DNA from 3 places in the Effusibacillus sp. SKA8 genome. Region 3 is predicted to be linked to each of the others. Evidence: riboswitches for the same ligand, from Rfam matches in the RefSeq annotation. Region 3 holds a riboswitch; each other region holds the start of a gene.
What was found. A riboswitch is a leader RNA that binds a small molecule or an ion and turns the genes downstream of it on or off. The one in region 3 is predicted to bind S-adenosylmethionine.
Positions count from the first base shown of each region.

Region 1: another riboswitch for S-adenosylmethionine. It lies ahead of AC4ED1_RS01390 (trans-sulfuration enzyme family protein); the one in region 3 lies ahead of AC4ED1_RS07615 (2,3-diketo-5-methylthiopentyl-1-phosphate enolase).
Region 2: another riboswitch for S-adenosylmethionine. It lies ahead of metX (homoserine O-acetyltransferase MetX); the one in region 3 lies ahead of AC4ED1_RS07615 (2,3-diketo-5-methylthiopentyl-1-phosphate enolase).

Region 1 is NZ_JBZCSF010000001.1:268,522-270,787, forward strand. Features, by position in the region: gene AC4ED1_RS01385 (MFS transporter) at 1-366, opposite strand, end outside; SAM riboswitch class I at 608-744, shown strand; gene AC4ED1_RS01390 (trans-sulfuration enzyme family protein) at 898-2,058, shown strand; gene AC4ED1_RS01395 (trans-sulfuration enzyme family protein) at 2,055-2,266, shown strand, end outside.
Region 2 is NZ_JBZCSF010000004.1:140,852-143,117, reverse strand. Features, by position in the region: gene metX (homoserine O-acetyltransferase MetX) at 1-803, opposite strand, end outside; SAM riboswitch class I at 891-1,016, opposite strand; gene AC4ED1_RS05430 (aspartate kinase) at 1,214-2,266, opposite strand, start outside.
Region 3 is NZ_JBZCSF010000007.1:53,668-55,933, forward strand. Features, by position in the region: gene AC4ED1_RS07610 (2-hydroxy-3-keto-5-methylthiopentenyl-1-phosphate phosphatase) at 1-62, opposite strand, end outside; gene AC4ED1_RS07615 (2,3-diketo-5-methylthiopentyl-1-phosphate enolase) at 65-1,294, opposite strand; SAM riboswitch class I at 1,398-1,539, opposite strand; gene AC4ED1_RS07620 (pyridoxal phosphate-dependent aminotransferase) at 1,633-2,266, opposite strand, start outside.

The DNA of each region.
Region 1 (2,266 bases), on a different contig from region 3:
GGCCGCGCCGATGCCTTGCAGGATTCGTCCCGCCATGATAACCGTAAACGGTTTGGCCAGCAACCATGCCGCCAGCCCCGCAATGAGGCCGCCCAGGGCGTACAGGATCAATGCGGGAATGATGACAATTTTGCGGCTGTAACGGTCGGAAAGAAAACCGGCTAACGGGATGATGATTCCGGCTGGTATGGAAAACAAAGTGATAACCAGACTCGCTTGAAATTTGGATATGTGAAGTTCTTGCTGGATCGTCGGGAGAATGGGGATCAACATCGAGTTCCCCAGTACCATAATCAGCGGAACGCTTGCCAAAGCGATCAATGGCGGCAGTGAAAGCTTGGAACTGCCGGATGCCGTTTGCGACATTCTGTTTCAGTCCTTTCTTCTTTGTACAAGTAGTGTGTCCCCGGTCTGTTTGTTGATGCAGGCAGTTGTTGTCAAGCCATCCGCGTGCGGCGATGTTTTGCCCGCAAGCGTGCAATGTTTGTTTGCAATGTTTGTTTGCAATGTTTGCTCTGCAATGTTTGCTCTGCAATGTTTGCTCTTGACGAACCGGAATAAATCATAGTAAAGTGTATTCTATAACGGGAATTGAAAAATTTCATGGCTCTTATCCAGAGTTGGCGGAGGGACTGGCCCGATGAAGCCCGGCAACCTGAATTTTGTCTTTCGGGGACGATTTTCAAACCGAAGCCAGAATTTGTGGTGCTAATTCCTGCAGGATGTTTTCCTGACAGATAAGAGGAGGACTTGCTGAAATCATCCGGTCTTTCTCTTTGGAGAAAGACTTTTTTTGTTAAATCACTCCGCTACGAACTCACTCCGCCAAGAACGTCCGCATCTGTGCGGCCAACGCGGAGTAAAACATCCATGTTTTGTTTTAAGGGAGGAATTGAGATGCGGATTGAAACGCGGTTGGCGCAGGCTGGAAACCGTCAAGATCCGGCAACGGGAGCCGTTTCGCTGCCGGTGCATCATTCGGCGACATTTTCCCATCCCGCATTGGGACAAAGCACGGGATTCGATTACACAAGAACCTCGAATCCCACCCGCAAAGTTTTAGAGAATGCGATTGCGAAACTGGAGAACGGGCAGAGGGGGTTTGCGTTTGCTTCCGGCATGGCGGCCATCAGTTGCCTGTCCGGGCTGTTCGGACCGGGAGATCATTTGATCGCGTCAAACGATCTGTACGGCGGGACTTACAGGCTGTTGGAACAAATTTTGCGCCGGTACGGCATTGCGGTTACCTATGTCGACACCGGCGACCTGGCGGCAGTGGAAACCGCCGTGCAGGCAAACACAAAAGCGCTGTTTATCGAAACACCGACCAATCCGACAATGAAAATCACGGATATCGCCGGTTGTTCCGCCATTGCCCGCAAGCATGGACTGCTCACGATTGTCGACAACACGTTCATGACTCCTTATTTGCAGCGACCGTTGGAACTGGGGGCGGATATTGTCGTGCATTCCGGCACCAAATACCTCGGCGGTCACAATGACGTCTTGTGCGGTCTGGCGGTTGTAAAGGATGAGGAGCTTGGCGAAAAGCTGTTCTTTTTGCAAAATTCGATCGGAGCGGTTCTGGGGCCGCAGGATTGCTGGCTGATGATTCGCGGGATGAAAACGCTGGCCTTGCGGATGGAGAAGCATCAGGAAAATGCGCGTTTAGTCGCCGAATGGTTGTCCCGCCATCCGCAAGTGACTCGGGTGTACTATCCGGGGTTGCCCGGTCACCCGGGCAAATCCGTTCACGAACGGCAATCGTCCGGTTATGGCGGCATGCTGTCTTTCGAAGTGGCGGATGAAAGGATGGTCGAACCGCTGCTTGCCAATGTCAAAATGGTCACGTTTGCGGAAAGCCTTGGCGGCGTTGAATCCTTGATCACCTATCCGGCGCGGCAAACCCATTTTGACATCCCGAAAGAAGTCCGGGAAGCTTATGGAGTCACCGACAGGTTGCTGCGTCTCTCCGTCGGAATCGAGCACCATGAGGACATCATTGAAGATTTGGCGCAAGCTTTGGAAACTGCCGGAAGCGGGGTGGCTGTCAAGTGAAATTTGACACTTTGGCGGTTCACACCGGCGTTGAAATCGACGCTAATACCGGCGCATCCAGCGTTCCGATTTACCAAGCTTCGACTTTTCATCAGGCCGATTGGGACGCGGCGCCGGAATTCGATTACGCCCGCTCCGGCAATCCCACCCGGCAAGCGCTTGAGCAGATCATCGCCCGGCTTGAAGAGGCCAACTACGGTTTTGCCTT
Region 2 (2,266 bases), on a different contig from region 3:
TCAAACCGCTGCACCAGTTTCGTTCCCTGGTAGTGCAGGTACTTTTCGACTTGAAACCGGGATTCCATCCCGAAAGGATCTTCCGTCGGAACCATCGACAGACCGAAACGTTCCTCGTACAGCTCAAAACTGCGATATGTGATCATGCCAACCTGCCGGGCGAGATTCAAACCCTTTTCCGGAAACGTCCGGCCGTAGTAATCCCCGTTGCACCAATCGGGGTCGTTGCAGATCGCCTGCCGCATCACATTGTTGTAAGCGATCCCCATCGACGAAAAACGGTCGCAGGTCGCAATCGGGATATACGTTTCAAGCATGTCGGGGAATGTCACCGCCCATTCAAACACCTGCATCCCGCCCATGGAACCGCCGATCACGGAATACAGCCGGTCGATGCCGAGGCTTTTGACAAGGTGATATTGCGCCTGCACCATGTCCCGGATGGTGACGGTCGGGAAGCGCATCCCGTAAGGCCGCCCGTCCGCCGGATTGACCGACGCGGGACCGGTCGATCCGTAGCAGCCGCCAAGCACATTCGCGCAAATGATAAAATAGCGGTTGGTGTCCAACGCTTTTCCGGGGCCGATCAACCCGTCCCACCAGCCGGGATTTCCAGCCGTGCTACCCGCGTGGGAATCGCCGGTCAACGCGTGACAGACCAAAATCGCATTGTCTTTGGCGGCATTCAACGCTCCAAAGGTCTCATAGGCAAGAACCGCGCCGGATAACAGCTTTCCGCTTTGCAGCACCATGTCCGGCAGCCTGTATTCTTTTTTGATTCCCTCTTCAATTCGAACCGCCATGCGATCACCCCGCACTTGACTTCTCCCCAAAAATAAAACCATAAATGAAAAACCCCCTGAGAGGGGGTCACAAATTCTGTTCGCCGCCTCTTATCTTTCAGAATCGATCGATCCTGCAGGAATTGGCACCAAGAACCCTGCCGCGCAAAGTCGGTTACGGATTCCGGTTGCCGGGCTTCATCGGGCCAGTCCCTCCGCCGCTCTGGATAAGAGTCAAAACCGCTTTATTCGTTTGAATTTGAAATGAGTGTATCACGCGTCACGGGAATCGTCAAGACGCGGAACAACAGACAGACGGAACAATAGACGCGGAACCCGCCAGACTGCCTGCTGCCAGGCGTGTGTGGCCAAGCCACCAGGTTTGCGGCCATCGCATGAACGCAAATGCAATTCGCTATCAAGCTGTTTTGTCATTTCGCCACGGTGGCCGCTTCCATCGCATCCAGGCCAAAGGAGGTATGGAGGGCCCGCACCGCTTTCTCGACATCGGCCGCGTCAATCACGCAGGACACTTTGATCTCCGAGGTGCTGACCATCTTGATGGACATGCCGCTTTCAATCAGAGCCTGAAACATCTGGGCCGCCACACCCGGATTGCTGATCATGCCGGCGCCGACAATCGACACTTTGGCCAGGTCTTCCTCGCAAACGATCCCTTTCGCGCCCAACCGGGGCTGCAATGCACCGAGCACATCCATCGCCCGGGGCAAATCGTCTTTCGTCACCGTAAACGAAATATCGCTGCAATCGTTATGAACGACGCTTTGCACGATAATGTCCACATTGACGTTTTCTTTTGCCAGCGATTGGAAGATCACCTGCAGGTTGTCCTGCCGGTTTGGAACGCCGACCAGCGCCACCTTCGCCACATTCAGATCGTGTGCAATACCGCGTACTACAATCCCTTTTTCCATAGCTGCCTCCTCTTTGACAAGCGTTCCCGGATTCGGTGTGAAACTCGACCGCACCATCAGCGGAACCTGATATTGTTTCGCATATTCAACCGCCCGCGGATGCAGCACCGCGGCGCCCAAATTCGCCAACTCCAGCATTTCGTCATACGAAATTTCAGGAATCTTGCGCGCAAACTTGACGACACGCGGGTCGGTGGAGTAAACCCCTTCCACGTCCGTATAGATTTCGCACAGATCCGCCTTCAGAGCGGCCGCCAACGCAACGGCCGTGGTATCGGACCCGCCGCGCCCCAGCGTCGTGATGTCCCCGCCCTCGGTTATCCCCTGGAAACCGGCCACGACGACGATTCTGCCCTTTTCCAGTTCGGCGGCAATGCGTGACGGATCCATATCGGTAATACGCGCTTTGCTGTGTACCGCCTCCGTCCGGATGCCCGCCTGCCAGCCGGTAAAGGACACGCTGTCTTTGCCGAGATCCTGCAGGGCCATCGCCAACAAAGCGATAGAGACCTGCTCCCCGGTTGTCAGAAGCATATCCATCTCGCGGGC
Region 3 (2,266 bases):
CGCTCGGTGATCGTTCCGTCAAAATCGCAAAAAACCACAATCGGCTTGTTCCGTGCGGACACAGTCATTTCCCTCCCCACAGCCGGAGCGCTTTCGCCAGTTCGGCGCTCTCGTTTGCGGCCTCTTCCAGGCTTTTTCCGCCGACCGCCGCGTCGATCGCCGCCACAAACGCGCGGCCGCCGGCCGCCGAACCGTCGGGATGACCGTGAATCCCGCCTCCCGCGTTAATTACCTGATCATTCCCGAGATCCGCGTAAAGCTGCGGCACCAACCCGGGGTGAATCCCTGCGGAGGGAACGGGAAACGCCCGTTTTAACCCGAGCGCCGGCCCGCGCAATTCTTTCGCAATCGCCAGCGTTTCCGTCCGCTCCATCGCCACCGACCCGTAAGCCGACGGATACAGGACAAAATCCGCTCCGGCAAGCCGCATCAATTTTCCGAGCAGAACCGGAGCGCCAATCCCGTATTGCGGCGACGGATACACCGCCCCCGCCAGAGCCGGATGCGCCAGAATCGGAACGCTGACCTCCGGGTCGGCTGCCAACCGGTGCAACACGTCATACCCGTAAGCGAGCACGTTCACCAACAGCGCGTTTGCGCCGGCCCGCACCGCACGCTTTGCCTTGTCCGCGATCTCCGTCACAGGCGCCGCCAGGTTCGCCGCGTAGAGAACCTTTTTTCCCGTCTCGGACTCCGCCCTTTCCGCCGCCTTGCGGCACGCTTCGATCCGCTTTTCGAAAGGCGCGTACGTTTCATCGAAGAAAATCTCGTCGTCTTTCACGAGATCGACGCCGCCGAGCGCCTGCTGGAAAAACAGTTCCGCCAGCGTCTTCGTGTCGTACCCGATGCAAGACTTGAAAATCGACATCAGCAACGGTCGGTCATAAACGCCCAACCGTTCCCGGATTCCCTCAATCCCGAATTTTGGGCCGGGAAAATGTTGCGCAAACCCCTCCGGCAGTTCCAGTCCGACCAGTTTAATCGCGCCATCCATCGACAATTTGCCGAACACGGAGGTCAGCAGCGCGGGGACGTCCGGCGTAAAATTGCGGATCGGATACGCGATCCGAAGCAGCGCCTTCCCGTACCCCCGCTCGTCGGTGTCCAATTCTTCGACAGACACCACATGTCCGAGATGCTTTTTCATTTGCTCCTGGCGTTCGGCAGGCAGATCTGTCCAGGAACCGACCGTCATTCCCACCGCGATGCTCTGCGCTTTTTTGTGAAAATCGCCCTCACGCTCGTGAACCAGGTACGCGGCCACCGCATAATCCCGCAAATTGAAATTCCCCATCTTGCCGCCCCTTTCCGTCACGCATGCCGTCATTTTGTTCAGGAAAAATTAGCGCCTCTTTTCCGCAAAGAAAAGAGGCGTATCCAAAACCGGTCTTCTGCGCCTCTTATCTCTCAGAATCAACAATTCTGCAGGAGTTAGCACCATTGATACATCCGTTTTGCACAATCGCTTGAAAAAAGCCGCGGATGCATCCGGTTGCCGGGCTTCATCGGGCCAGTCCCTCAGCCTGCTCTGGATAAGAGCCAAATTGACTGTTCAATTAAAATATTGCAAACTTAAGAGAAATGATACGATAAGTGTGTCACAGTGTCAACAAAAATTTTGCGCGTTGGTTGTTACAGGCTTATGGTTTTCAAACGCTCGACCGCTTCCCTAAGCCTCTCCTCCGGCGCCAGCAGCCCCACTCGGACGTACCCTTCGCCGCTTTTGCCGAAACCAATGCCCGGCGCCATCACCACATGCGCCTGATCCAGCGCGTAATCGGCAAATTCGGCGGAACTCATGCCGTTCGGAACCGGAATCCAGGCGAAAAACGAGCCTTTCGGGGTCGGGCAATCCCAGCCGAGTTCCCGCAGTCCCCCGACGAACACATCCCGCCGCCGCTCGTAAACAGCCACCAGGCGGCGAACGCAATCCTGAGACGACCGTAAGGCGGTAATCGACGCCCGCTGAATCGCGGCAAACAGGCTGACGTAAAAATGATCCTGCAGCAAATTGATCAGCGAGATCACAGCCTTGTTGCCAAGGGCGAATCCAACCCGCCAGCCGGCCATGTTATAGGTCTTTGACATCGTGTAGAATTCGACGCCCACTTCTTTCGCACCCGGCACCTGCAGGAAAGAAACCGGTTTTTGCCCGTCAAAACCGATGGCGCCGTAGGCGAAATCGTGCGCGACCACGATCCCGTTTTTGGCCGCGAATTCGACGGTTTCACGGAAAAAAGGCACGTCGGCCGTCGCGGCGGTCGGG